DNA from 3 places in the Bacillus sp. LQ16 genome. Region 2 is predicted to be linked to each of the others. Evidence: riboswitches for the same ligand, from Rfam matches in the RefSeq annotation. Region 2 holds a riboswitch; each other region holds the start of a gene.
What was found. Region 2 has a riboswitch for S-adenosylmethionine ahead of AC3EMB_RS01010 (MetQ/NlpA family ABC transporter substrate-binding protein). Riboswitches for the same ligand answer to the same signal wherever they lie in the genome.

Region 1 (4,759 bases), 710 kb from region 2:
ACGAGCCATTCGGAAGCGTAGAATCTGTTAAAACAGTTTCTGAGTTATACGCACCTGTAAGCGGTAAAGTTGTAGCAGTAAACGAAGAATTAAGTGACCAACCAGAACTTGTTAACGAATCTCCATACGAGGGTGCATGGATGGTTAAAGTTGAACTTTCTGATGCAAGCCAAGTTGAGAAGTTATTAACTGCAGAAAAATATGCAGAAATGACAAACCAAGACTAATTATAGTCGACTAAAGGACAGCCTTTGTGCTGTCCTTTTTTATTTTGTGTAAAATAATGAATGTAGAATCATATACTAATTATCGTGTAGGAGAACGTTTTTTGAAAAAACTTTTTCGTTTAATCTTTATGCAGGTCTAGCCGTTTTTGTTTTTCGTTGTCTAGCTCCAGCGACTAGATTGTTCGGTGGCTTCGCTTCTTCCTACAAGGCAAAAAGCGCCTCTACGTCAGAAGCTCCATCCCCCTCACAATCTAAATGAGCCGCTTGCGCTTTTCATTGTCTAGCTCCAACTCCTAGCCCTTCATGTCTAAGAACCTTCCGCACGAGAAGACAAAAAGCGTCTTCTGTACGGAAGAACCTTAGCCAACAGGGCTAAACAGTCGGTTTCGCTTTTCTTTTGCAAAAATAAACAGGAAACAACATGAAAATAACGAATATACTATATACTAAGTTCAAGGTTGTATAGTATATGGTGATCGGGTGATGACATATGATTTATGTGGAAAAAGTCATTATTGTAGAAGGTACATCAGATAGAAGAAAGATTGAATCTATTATTCGTGAACCAGTGGAAATTGTTTGTACAAATGGTACAATTGGTTTGTCGAAAATGGATGAGCTCGTTGATCAGTTTTTTGATAAGGAAGTGTATGTGCTAGTGGATGCTGATGATGCTGGAGAAAAGTTAAGGAAACAATTTCGAAAAGAATTTCCGCAAGCCGAGCATATCTATATTGATCGCTCGTACCGAGAAGTGGCAACTGCGCCATCTACACACTTAGCAAATGTATTATGGGGAGCCGACATTGACGTTTATACAGAATATTTACGGTAAGGAATGATAGAAGTGATCGATTGGACAGGAGCCGAAGCTACAGCCCTAATAGAGAATGAAGAAAAAACAGTGTTATATGTATATACTCCAATGTGTGGAACATGCCAATTAGCAAAAAAGATGTTAACAGTCGTTGAGATGACAATTGAAGGCCTCAAAATTGGGATGTTAGATTTAAATTATGCTCCGCATTTAGCGAAAGAGTATGGGATTGAAAGTGTACCTTGTTTACTTGTTTTTGAAAATGGGACACTGATGAAGAAGATATATGCATTTCATTCGGTTGAATATTTATATACGGAATTAAAGTAGGCGGCAAAATTTTTGCCGCCTCGACATATTTCTTGGGAAATATGTCGAGATGCAGGATGGATACAGTATTTGTCGAGCGAAAATAACAGGATTGCTCTTTAGTGAGAGGGAATGGTATGTAATAGAAAGTGATATGAAGGATGTGATTTAGGGTGAGATTATATTCTTTGCTTCAATCATTTGTAAATTACGCTAATGGTCAATATCATTTAGAGCCACTTTTAAGACAAGAAGAAAAAACTGTTAATTTCCGCTTTAGAGATGAAAGTTGTTCGTTACAAATTTCAAGAGATTATATAGAGCTGGTACATGAGGAAAGAGGAACGGAACAAATCATTTGCTTAGACGAAAAGGATATAGAACAATTGGTGAATGGAAATGTACGATTGCAAATGTTAATGAATGATGGACGTGTACAATATTCAGGAACGTACCGAACGATGTTATTAGTGGAATCGATGTTTCATATATGTAAACCGATGTCAGTAGGTGCTTAAAATTCTGAAGTTTCATTTTTTACGAAAATTTCTGTTGACATGGTGAGTGTATATTGATACAATTCAAGTCATAAAATATAGACAATTTCATAAATTTCAAATCAGACGAAAATTGAATCTGATTTCTCTTATCAAGAGAGGTGGAGGGACTGTGCCCTGTGAAGCCCGGCAACCGTCAACTTATGTTGAAATGGTGCCAATTCCTGCAAAGCGAATGCTTTGAGAGATGAGAGAGAGGGATAATGTTGTTATATACGCATATAAACCTTTCTGCTTCTCTAAAGCAGAAAGGTTTTTTTATTGTTTGAATGTGGAGGACATTCAAATAATAAAAGTAATGATAACAGTGGACTACACGCATTAAAAATAAAAAATTGCGGAGTCGACCTAAACAAAAAAGGGGTGAACATCATGATTCTATTAGAGAATGTAAGGAAAATATATAAGGCGAAAAGCGGTGATGTCACTGCTGTAGATAACGCCAATTTAAAAATAGAAAAAGGCGAAATATTTGGTGTTATCGGATATAGCGGCGCTGGGAAAAGTTCTTTAATCAGATTGTTTAATCAGTTAGAGAAACCGACTTCTGGCCAAATTACAATTGCGAATCGTGTTATATCAGCAATTACAGGAAGTGAACTTCGTAAGGCAAGGCAAGAAATCGGAATGATTTTTCAGCACTTCAACTTACTTTGGTCACGAACTGTACGTGAAAATATAGAGTTTCCACTTGAAATTGCAGGTGTTGATAAAACGAAGAGAAGAAAACGTGTTGATGAATTAATTCATCTTGTTGGATTAGAAGGAAGAGGAGACGCGTACCCATCTCAGCTGAGCGGGGGACAAAAACAACGCGTTGGGATTGCAAGAGCATTAGCTAACAACCCACAAGTACTTTTATGTGATGAGGCAACGTCAGCTCTTGATCCAGAAACGACAGATCAAATTTTGGATTTACTATTAGACATTAATAAGCGCCTTGGTTTAACAATTGTACTCATTACACATGAGATGCACGTAATTCGAAAGATTTGTAATCGAGTGGCGGTAATGGAGAGAGGAAAGATTGTAGAAACGGGTCCAGTACTTGATGTATTCCGTAATCCGAAGCAAGATATTACGAAACGATTTGTACAGCAGTTAACAGATTCTGAAGATACAAATGAAACGATTGAAAGTTTAATTGAAAAATATCCAGATGGAAAAGTGATTCGTTTGCAGTTTATCGGTGAGGCTGTAGAAAGACCAGTGCTTCAACGATTGATGCAACGCAGTGATATAGAAGTTAGCATTTTGCAAGGAAATATCGCACAAACGAATAACGGTTCTTACGGTAGTTTAGTTGTTCATTTAAATGGTGAGGAAACAGCGATCCAGCAAGCAATAGAAGGAATTCATCAAGATCAAGTAGAGCTGGAGGTGATTGCACATGGATAAGTTACTCGCAAATGTTGATTGGAATCAAATGTTAGAAGCAACTGGTGAAACGTTATATATGACGGCAATCGCAGCTCTTGCGACATTTGTTTTAGGACTAATTTTAGGATTGTTACTCTTCATGACAGCGAAAGATAATTTATGGGAAAACAAATCAATTAATACGGTGATTGGAGCATTCGTAAACATATTCCGTTCTATACCGTTCATCATTTTAATTATTTTATTAATCCCATTCACAAAGATTCTTCTTGGAACAATTCTTGGAGCAAGTGCAGCGCTGCCAGCTTTAATTATTGGAGCGGCACCATTCTACGCGAGAATGGTTGAAATCGCACTTCGCGAAATTGATAAAGGTGTAATTGAAGCTTCAAAAGCAATGGGAGCAAAAACAAGCACAATTATTTTAAAAGTATTGATTCCAGAATCGTTACCAGCATTAGTATCTGGTATTACAGTTACGACAATTGCTTTAGTAGGCTATACAGCAATGGCGGGAGTTGTTGGTGCTGGTGGTCTTGGAACACTTGCTTACTTAGAAGGATTCCAGAGAGGGAATAACGATGTAACAATCGTTGCGACAATTTGTGTATTACTAGTTGTATTTTTAATTCAGTGGATTGGTGATAGTTTAACGACTCGAATAGATAAACGATAATAAAAAACGGGAGGATGTTTCAAATGAAAAAATTATTACTTACGGCACTTATTTCAACTTCAATTTTTGGTTTAGCTGCTTGTGGCGGGAAAGATAAAGATGAAAAGAAACTTGTTGTTGGTGCTTCTAACGTACCGCACGCTGAAATTTTAGAAAAGGCAAAACCGTTACTTGAGAAAAAAGGAATTGAGTTAGAAATTAAAAAATTCCAAGACTACGTATTACCAAATAAATCGTTAGCGGATAAGGATTTAGATGCAAACTACTTCCAACACATTCCGTATTTAGAAAAAGAAATTAAAGATAAAAAATATGACTTTGAAGTAGCAGGAAAAATTCATTTAGAGCCAATTGGTGTATATTCTCAAAAATATAAGAGCTTAAAAGAACTTCCGGACGGTGCAACAATCATTATGAGTAATTCAGTTGCTGATCATGGACGTGGTTTAGCGATTTTACAAAAAGAAGGCATTTTAAAGATTAAAGACGGAATAGATCCAGTTAAAGCAACTCCAAAAGATATTGCAGATAATCCGAAAAATCTAAAATTCAAAACGGATATCGAGCCTGGTTTATTGCCACAAGTGTATAACAATAAAGAAGGCGATGCTGTTTTAATTAACTCTAACTATGCAATTGATGCAAAGTTAAATCCGGAAAAAGATGCCATTGCAATTGAAGGAAATGATTCACCGTACGCAAACATAGTAGCTGTTCGTAAAGGCGATAAAGATAAGAAAGAGATTAAAGCTCTTGTAGAAGTATTACATTCTAAAGAAATTGAAGACTTCAT
Region 2 (4,759 bases):
ACTTTCAACACGTTTTATTTTTGTCGGAAGCAATTTACCTACATCACTCATAATAGGATGATCAATTTGTTTTTTATACGTATGTACAGACGTTGCAAGCAAAACCGTATATGCGACAATGACCACTACTATCTTTCTTTTTTTCAAAGGACACTCTCCTTATTAGCAACAAAAAGAGATACCCGTTCTTTCAGGTACCTCTCTTGACAGTGATTACTTTGCTGCTGGCAATTGTATTGGATCAAATTTATCATACGATGTAAACTTCGCATCCGTAATAATGTGCGCTTTATCCTCACCATTGCTACTCATAACCATATCTATCTTTGCTGATTCATATTTAAAATCTTTTGTAATAATATATTCTCCATCTATTTCTTCTATCTTTGCATTTTGGCCTTGTAGCATTTGTTTCTGCTTTTCATCCATACTAGCTAACATACTCTCTGTCTCTTGCCCTTTTAATGCAAACTTCAGCTTATAATTATCTCCACTTTTCTCCATCTTCACTTTATTTAAAATTTCCGATGGAATCTCTAAATTATCTACCATTCCTTGAGTCGCATTCATTCCGTTAGCATTTAATTGTTCCTCTGGTACAGACATCACTTCACCCGTATTAGGATTTTTCAACTGACCAGCAATTTTGCCACCCACATCATAAACAACAACCTCTGTACCAGAAACATTCATTTCAGAACGAGAATTTTTTTGCTTCGGCTCTAATTGCATTTTGGCCTTTATTACATTCATCTCTGTTCCTTCAGCCTTTATTCCCACATCATATGTCATCGTTACATTTTCTTCGTTTTTAAAAGCTTCATTCGCTTTATTGAAAACATCCTTCGCTGTTAATTCCTTTTCTTTCTGCACAGCTTCTTTTTTCGGCTCATCAGTCTTTTTTGTTTTCTCATTACTACACCCTACTCCTAGACCGACTGCAAGTACTAAACTTGAAATTAAAATAAATTTTTTCATAACGTCCCCTCCTTCCCAAAAATAATATCATCTCTTTTCCTATGAAATCTATATAATTCGTAATATTCTTCTTTAAATTTATTTCCTATATAGCAACATGTTTGAGAAAAAGTTTAAATATGATGTAAATAATAACAACTCATTTCAGGAGGTCATTATGAAAGCTATTATTTGCACAAAGTATGGACCACCTAATGTTCTCCAGCTTCAAAATATAGAAAAACCTAAACCTAAGAAAAATGAAGTATTAGTTAAAATTCACGCAACAAGTGTATCGACTGGAGATTGTAGAATACGTGGCTTTAATAGCCCCCTCTTATTTTGGATTCCTATGCGGATCATATTAGGTTTCAGAAAACCGAGAAAACCTATACTTGGCGTAGAGTTATCCGGTGAAATCGAAGACATTGGATCAGATGTAACACAATTTAAAAAAGGAGATCCAGTTTTTGCATTAACAGAACTAAACCTTGGTGGTTATGCGGAATACACATGCGTGCATGAAAGTGGATTAATAGCATTAAAACCTACCAATGTGACATATGAAGAAGCTGCCGTTATTCCTTTTGGCGGAACTTCAGCATTGCACTTCCTTAGAAAAGGACAGATAAAAAAAGGGCAACGAGTACTTATATACGGCGCCTCTGGGTCAGTAGGGACAGCTGCCGTACAACTTGCGAAATACTTCGGGGCGACTGTCACAGCCATTTGTAGTAGTTCGAATTTCGATTTAGTAACAGCTTTAGGGGCAGACAACGTAATTGATTATATGAAAGAAGATTTTACTAAGCGGGGCGATCACTACGATATTATATTTGACGCAGTTGGAAAATATAAAAAGTCTCTTTGTACAGATGCATTAATGTCTAATGGAAAATATGTATCTGTGAACGGAATGATGGCAAAAGTCAGTAAAGAAGATATGAACCTACTAAAACAACTAGCTGAAACAGAAAAGCTAAAACCTGTTATTGATAGAACTTACCGATTAGAAGAAGTTGTAGAAGCCCATACGTATGTAGAAATGGGCCATAAGAAAGGAAATGTTTCGATTACCTTAAAATAAAATATATTCTGAAAATATCATTGACAATTCTTTTTGTAAGATTTACTATTAGTACCATATTCAAAACTACATACACATACTCTTATCAAGAGTGGCGGAGGGACTGGCCCGATGATGCCCGGCAACCGAGCTTATGACGTATAAGCTAAGGTGCTAATTCCTGCAAAACGAGTTTTCGTTTTGGAAGATAAGAGAGGAATCTATTTCGTCTATTCGGCACCTCTCTTATTTTTGGGAGGTGCTTTTTATTTTGGAACGTATATGAAGGGGGATTTATAGATGAAAAAGGTATTATTAAGCATTGTAAGCGGAGCAGTATTATTATTAGGCGCATGTAGCGCGAGTTCAGATAAAGAGGTAAAAGCATTAGACGAGAAAAAGATTACTGTCGGTGTAACAGGTGGGCCGCATGAACAAATTTTTGAAAAGGTAAAAGAAGTTGCAGCAAAAGATGGTCTGGAAATTGACATAAAAGTATTTAATGATTATGTAGCGCCAAACGTATCTTTAGATGAAAAAAGCCTTGATGTAAATAGCTACCAAACAAAATCGTATTTAGATGTATTTAAAGCTGAACGCAATATGAAATTAGCTGAAGTATTTTCAACAGTAACATTCCCTATGGGTGTATATTCTAAAGATATAAAAGATGTAAAAGACTTAAAAGAGGGCGATGCAATTGCTGTACCAAATGACCCAACGAATGAACTGCGAGCTTTAAAATTATTTGAAAAAGCAGGGGTTTTAAAAGTTGATCCAAAGGCTACAGAAAAAGCGACTGCAAAAGATGTAATTGAAAATCCAAAAAAATTAAAGATTGTCGAATTAGAGGCATCTCAATTACCAACGCAACTAAGTGAAGTGAACGCAGCTGCAATTAACACAAACTTTGCATTAGGTGCAAAATTAAGTCCGGCGAAAGATTCTATTTTCCGCGAAGGAAAAGATTCACCATATGTGAACTGGGTCGTTGTTCGTACTGAAAATAAAGATGATGCCGTTGTAAATAAATTAAAGAAAGCTTATCAATCTAAAGAAGTAAAAGAGTTTATCGAGAAAAAATTTGATGGTTCAGTTTTACCATCTTGGTAGGAGCTGACGATAATGATTGAATTAAAAAACATATCCAAAGTATTTTCAACAAAAAAAGGGACTGTTGAGGCTCTTAAGTCTACTTCCCTTAAAGTAGAAAAAGGCGAGGTATTTGGAATCATTGGGTATAGCGGCGCTGGTAAAAGCACATTGATTCGATGTGTAAATTTATTAGAAAAACCAACGACAGGAAATATCATTGTAAACGAACAAGACTTAACAACGTTATCGACAAAAGAACTAGCAAAAGCGAGACAAAAAATCGGAATGATCTTTCAAGGATTCAATTTACTTAAAACTGTTACCATCTATGAAAACATTGCATTACCTTTACGCCTTGCTGGCATTCCAAAAGCGGAAATTAAAAAAAGGGTAGAAAAATATTTACGCATTGTCGATCTTTTCAATCGAAAAGATGCTTATCCAAGTGAACTTTCTGGCGGTCAAAAACAGCGCGTTGCAATTGCACGTGCACTATCACATGAGCCTGAAGTGTTATTAAGTGATGAAGCAACGAGCGCTTTAGATCCAGAAACAACTGATTCTATTCTTGATTTGTTATTAAAGATTAACGAAGAAATTGGAATTACGATTTTACTCATTACACACGAAATGAACGTTATCCAACGTATATGCGACCGCGTTGCCGTTATGGAACATGGATCTGTAGTCGAAAGCGGGACTGTGAAAGATATTTTCACAAACCCACAACATGTAACAACGAAGAAATTTGTAAATAGCGCCTTTGCAGCTAAAATTCCAGAAGAGGTACAGAAAGAACTACAGAATACTGGAGAAATTGTAACACTTTCATTTATTGGCACTACTTCAGGTGAACCTGCCTTAGCTGTTGCCACAAAACGTTTCCAAGTGTATCCGAATATTTTATCCGGTAATATTACGCAGTTAAAACATGAAGCATATGGGAAACTAGTCGTTCATATGCAAGGAGAACAAAATGAAATCCACCGTGCTTTATCATTTTTACAAGAACAAGGAATCATCGTAGAAGGAGGTAGAACAGATTATGGGAAACAAGTCCTTTTTGGATGAATGGGGTAAAGTCATATGGGAAGCCACAATTCAAACCTTTCAAATGACATCTATTTCATTACTCATCTCAATCCTTATTGCACTGCCACTTGGCGTCACACTTGTTTTAACGAAACCTGGTGGGCAGCGTGAAAATAAAATCATCTATCCTATTCTTAATACAGTTATTAATATCATTCGCTCTCTTCCATTTATCATTCTATTATTCTTCATCTTACCTTTTACAAAGTTTCTAATGGGAACATCCATTGGCGTGCAAGGTGTTATCGTACCACTTGTCGTCTTCACAGCTCCCTATATCGCACGTTTAATGGAGACAGCCTTACTAGAAGTAGATCGAGGGGTTATTGAGGCCTATCAAGCGATGGGAGTCTCTACTATAAAAATCATTTGGCACGTCATGGTTAAAGAAGCTCGTCCCTCCCTTGTACTTGGATTAACAATTGCAACGATTGGCTTAATCGGCGCAACAGCAATGGCTGGTCTTGTAGGTGCTGGCGGGCTAGGGGACTTAGCATATCGCTTCGGACATTTACGCTATGAACCTGAAGTAATGTATGCAACCGTCTT
Region 3 (4,759 bases), 1.6 Mb from region 2:
CAAGAAACTAACAGGTTTTTGACCATCAAATCCGATAGCACCGTAAGCGAAATCGTGAACAACTAATATATTATGTTTATTAGCAAAATGAATGGTTGTATCAAAAAAATCCTTTGATGCAGTAGCACCTGTAGGGTTATTTGGATAGTTTAAAAACATTAACTTTGCCCGTTCAGCGATAGAGTCGTCAATTTTTTTATAATCCGGTAAAAAATGATTTTCTGCAATAAGCGGCATGGTTTCAAAGTGTGCCTTTGCTAAGGCAACCCCAGATAAATAATCTGGATAGCCTGGATCCGGAACGAGAATTGTATCACCAGGATTTGTAAAACAAATTGGTAATTCTACTAGTCCAGCCTTCCCACCAAACAAAATAGCAACTTCAGTTTTTGGGTTTAATTCGACGCCGTATTCACGTTTATAGAATGTAGTCACGGCTTCCTTTAAGCTTTCATGTCCGCGAAATGGCGGATATTTATGATGAATGGTCTTTTCGGCAGCATCTTGTAAAGCTTTTACGATATGCTGCGGTGTTGGTTGATCTGGATTACCTTGACCTAGATTAATAACATCGTGACCAGCTGCAACGACTTTGTTAACTTTTGCAACAAGTGAAGCGAAAAATTGTGTTGGCAATGATGTTACTATCTCAGAAGGTTGAAATAATTTCATACTTTCCACCTCTTTTGAAAGTTGTTACAATTCTAGTGACAAATGATATAATCTTTCCAGTATTTTGTAAAGAAAAAAATAAGAATGGGGCTGAAAAAATGAAAGTCGCATGTATTCAAATGGATATTGTTTTTGGAGATGTAGAAAAAAATATTGAGAATGCTAAAAATAAAATAAGCGAAGCTATGAAGGAAAGGCCAGATGTTATCGTCTTACCAGAACTATGGACAACAGGATATGATTTAACGAGACTTTCTGAAATTGCAGATAGGGATGGAGTGGAAACGAAAGAAAAGTTAATAGGATGGGCGAAGCAATATGATGTACATATTGTTGGTGGTTCTATAGCAAAGCAAACAGAGCAAGGCGTTACAAATACGATGTATGTTGTAAATAATGAAGGACAGCTAGTCAACGAATATAGTAAAGTACATTTATTTCAGCTTATGGATGAACATAAATATTTAATAGCCGGTAATGGTACGGGCGAATTTAAGCTGGATGATGTTGAATGCGCTGGAACAATTTGTTATGATATTCGTTTTCCAGAGTGGATGCGTGTCCATACTGCTAAAGGGGCAAAAGTATTATTTGTTGTAGCTGAATGGCCATTAGTTCGTTTAGCACATTGGCGTTTGCTATTGCAAGCAAGAGCAGTTGAAAATCAGTGTTATGTTGTTGCATGTAATAGAGCAGGAAAGGATCCAAATAATGTATTTGCGGGTCATTCTTTAATTGTGGACCCTTGGGGTGAAGTTGTAGTAGAGGCGAATGAAGAGGAATCAATTTTATTTGGAGAGCTTGAATTCGAGAAAATTAAAGAAGTACGTAAAGGAATTCCAGTTTTTGCGGATCGCCGTCCAGAATTATACAAATAAAATGTTGACAAGTGATTTTTATTCTTGGTATAGTCTTCAACATAAAGTTAAAAATTCAAAAAATTATACAACTCTTATCAAGAGCAGGTGGAGGGATTTGGCCCGATGAAGCCCAGCAACCGACCGTAATACCATTGTGAAATGGGGCGTTTATTACGCCAAAAGGCACGGTGCTAATTCCAGCAGAAAGTAAAACTTTCTGGCAGATAAGAGGGGAGAAGATAAACTTCAAACCTCTTTCTTAGTGGAAAGAGGTTTTTCTATGTTAGAAAAACCTCTGAATTTAAAAAGGGGGAGAAGACGATGGGATATTATTCATTAACAGAAATAACAGCTGTACAATATGCGAAAGATCATGGCTATTTTGAAGCGAAGGCAAATGTCGTTTGTCATGAAATTGGAGACGGAAACTTAAATTACGTGTTCAAATTAGATGATGGAGAGAAATCAATTATAATAAAACAAGCACTGCCTTATGCGAAAGTAGTTGGTGAAAGCTGGCCATTGTCTATAAAAAGAGCAACGATTGAAAGCAAGGCATTACAAATTTTTGCGCAGTATGTACCGGATTATGTTCCAGTAGTGTACAGTCATGATGAAGAGTTAGCGATAACGGTAATAGAAGACTTATCAAGACTAACAATTACAAGAAAAGGATTAATAGACGGAGAAGAATATCCGCTTTTATCCCAGCATATCGGCCGTTTTCTAGCACATGTTTTATTTTACACTTCAGATTTTGGTTTACAGTCAGAAGAGAAGAGGGTACTAGAAGGTACCTTTGTAAATCCGGACCTTTGTAAAATTACAGAGGATTTAGTGTTTACAGATCCGTTTGGACATTATGATACAAATGATTATGAGCCAGATTTACAGCTCGTGGTTGATGAACTTTGGAGTGATAAAACTTTAAAACTAAAAGTAGCACAATATAAATATAAGTTCTTAACAAGAAAAGAAACTCTTATTCATGGTGATTTACATACTGGTAGTATTTTTTCGTCACCTTCTGAAACGAAAGTGATTGATCCAGAATTTGCGACATATGGCCCATTTGGATTTGACATAGGTCAATTTATTGCAAATCTATTATTAAATGCTTTATCTAGAGAAGAAGAGAAAAGAAGTGTACTATTTTTCCATATAGAAAAGACGTGGAGTTATTTTGTAGAAACTTTTACAAAGTTATGGATTGGAGAAGGTGTAGAAGCATATACGAAAGAAAAACAATGGTTACCAATTATTTTGCAAAATATCTTTACTGATGCAGTTGGATTTGCCGGATGTGAACTGATTCGTAGAACAATTGGTTTAGCTCATGTAGCAGATTTAGATGAAATAGAAAATAAAGAAACAAGAATTCAAGCTAAGAAACAAGCGCTATCCTTAGGTAAAGAACTAATAAAATATGAATCTAAAAGTGCTGATATTCAACTGTTTCGAACATTATTTCAACAGACAGTTTCAGGGGGCGTAAAAGCGTGAGTACAATTGTTACTGTTCCGAGATCTGTAAGCTGGAAAGGTGATGCAATTGCGGTATTAAATCAAACGAAATTGCCGCATAGCACAGAATACAAAACATTGACGACTATTGAAGAGGTTTGGAAAAGCATCGTAATGTTAGAAGTACGAGGAGCGCCTGCAATTGGAATTGTAGCTGCATTTGGCTTGGCGCTTGCATCAAAAAAATATAAAACTGTACATATTGAAGAATTTCAAAAGAAGTTTAATAGAGATTGTAATTATTTAGGAACGTCACGCCCGACAGCAGTAAATTTATTTTGGGCAATTGATCGTATGAGAGAATCTATTCGAGAGATTACTACAATAAAAGAAGCACAAAAAACATTAGAAGAAGAAGCGCTTCGCATTCAGCAGGAAGATGAAGAGGTGTGCCGAAATATTGGGGAATATGCGTTAACATGTTTTAAAGATGGCGATAATATTTTAACAATCTGTAACGCTGGAAGTATCGCAACTGCCAGATATGGAACTGCATTAGCTCCCTTTTATATTGGAAAAGAGAAAGGTGTGCGTTTACATGCATATGCGTGTGAAACGAGACCAGTTTTACAAGGTGGTCGCTTAACGACCTGGGAATTGAAGCAAGCAAATATTGATGTGACCCTTATTACAGATAATACTGCAGCTCATGCTATTCAAACGAAAGAAATAAATGCAATTATTGTAGGGGCGGATCGAATTGTCGCAAATGGAGATACGGCAAATAAAATAGGGACAATGAATTTAGCTATTTTAGCAAAGCACTTTGATATCCCATTTTATGTTGCTGCACCACTGTCAACATTTGATGTTAGGAAAGAAACTGGAGCCGAAATAATTATTGAAGAAAGAGATGAAACAGAAGTTACGAAAATCTTTGGAAAACAAGTAGCACCAATTGGAACGAATGTTTATAACCCTGCATTTGACGTAACACCGAACGAATTAATTACAGGAATTATTACTGAGAAAGGTATTATAAGCGGGGATTATAAACGAGAAATTGCATCATTATTTGAAAAACAGGCTAATACATAATAGCTTGTTTTTTTATGCCTAAATGCATTGTTTTCTCTTACTTATATAATGAAAGGAGGAGAAGAGGATGGAAGAGTGGATCAAGATGATAGGTAATGTAGGGTTTCCAATTGTTGTAACATTATATTTACTCCACCGTATTGAAAGTAAATTAGAGGGGGTAATTGTTGCAATTGAGAAGCTCCCGCGGCAATTACTAAAGTACGAAGATCCTCGCAATAAAAAATAAAGTTTGCTCTTCTTGAGCAAACTTTATTTTTTATTGAGCAGTATAGCCACCATCGATAACGACAGCTTGACCAGTAATACCTTTAGCTTTTTCACTCGCTAAAAACATAGCATAATCAGCGATTTCTTGTACTTGTAATAAGCGCTTTTGTGGGACAAGTGGATAAATAACATCTTCTAAAACATTTTCAAGTGGTACATTTCGTGTAGTAGCTAAGTCTTGTAGTTGATTACGTACAAGAGGGGTATCGACATAACCAGGGCAAAGGGCATTAACAGTAATACCATGCGTAGCACCTTCTAAAGCGGCAACTTTTGTTAATCCAATTACGCCATGTTTTGCACTATTGTAGGCAGCTTTTCCAGCAAACCCGACAAGGCCGTTAATAGAAGCGACATTAATAATACGACCATATTTTTGTTGTTTCATAATCGGAA

Region 1: it holds a riboswitch for S-adenosylmethionine, as region 2 does, so the genes downstream of both, AC3EMB_RS24665 (methionine ABC transporter ATP-binding protein) here and AC3EMB_RS01010 (MetQ/NlpA family ABC transporter substrate-binding protein) in region 2, are expected to answer to the same signal.
Region 3: it holds a riboswitch for S-adenosylmethionine, as region 2 does, so the genes downstream of both, mtnK (S-methyl-5-thioribose kinase) here and AC3EMB_RS01010 (MetQ/NlpA family ABC transporter substrate-binding protein) in region 2, are expected to answer to the same signal.

The regions. Positions count from the first base shown of each region.
Region 1 is NZ_CM173491.1:4,846,011-4,850,769, reverse strand. It holds gene gcvH (glycine cleavage system protein GcvH) at 1-227, shown strand, start outside; gene AC3EMB_RS24680 (toprim domain-containing protein) at 718-1,062, shown strand; gene AC3EMB_RS24675 (thioredoxin family protein) at 1,066-1,374, shown strand; gene AC3EMB_RS24670 (hypothetical protein) at 1,527-1,871, shown strand; SAM riboswitch class I at 1,997-2,104, shown strand; gene AC3EMB_RS24665 (methionine ABC transporter ATP-binding protein) at 2,283-3,308, shown strand; gene AC3EMB_RS24660 (methionine ABC transporter permease) at 3,301-3,966, shown strand; gene metQ (methionine ABC transporter substrate-binding lipoprotein MetQ) at 3,990-4,759, shown strand, end outside.
Region 2 is NZ_CM173491.1:171,372-176,130, reverse strand. It holds gene AC3EMB_RS01025 (FAD-binding oxidoreductase) at 1-147, opposite strand, end outside; gene AC3EMB_RS01020 (DUF6612 family protein) at 214-978, opposite strand; gene AC3EMB_RS01015 (NAD(P)-dependent alcohol dehydrogenase) at 1,136-2,044, shown strand; SAM riboswitch class I at 2,124-2,238, shown strand; gene AC3EMB_RS01010 (MetQ/NlpA family ABC transporter substrate-binding protein) at 2,324-3,136, shown strand; gene AC3EMB_RS01005 (methionine ABC transporter ATP-binding protein) at 3,149-4,189, shown strand; gene AC3EMB_RS01000 (methionine ABC transporter permease) at 4,164-4,759, shown strand, end outside.
Region 3 is NZ_CM173491.1:3,950,424-3,955,182, reverse strand. It holds gene AC3EMB_RS19765 (aminotransferase class I/II-fold pyridoxal phosphate-dependent enzyme) at 1-672, opposite strand, end outside; gene AC3EMB_RS19760 (carbon-nitrogen family hydrolase) at 687-1,550, shown strand; SAM riboswitch class I at 1,622-1,763, shown strand; gene mtnK (S-methyl-5-thioribose kinase) at 1,854-3,035, shown strand; gene mtnA (S-methyl-5-thioribose-1-phosphate isomerase) at 3,032-4,093, shown strand; gene AC3EMB_RS19745 (YvrJ family protein) at 4,161-4,322, shown strand; gene AC3EMB_RS19740 (3-hydroxybutyrate dehydrogenase) at 4,353-4,759, opposite strand, start outside.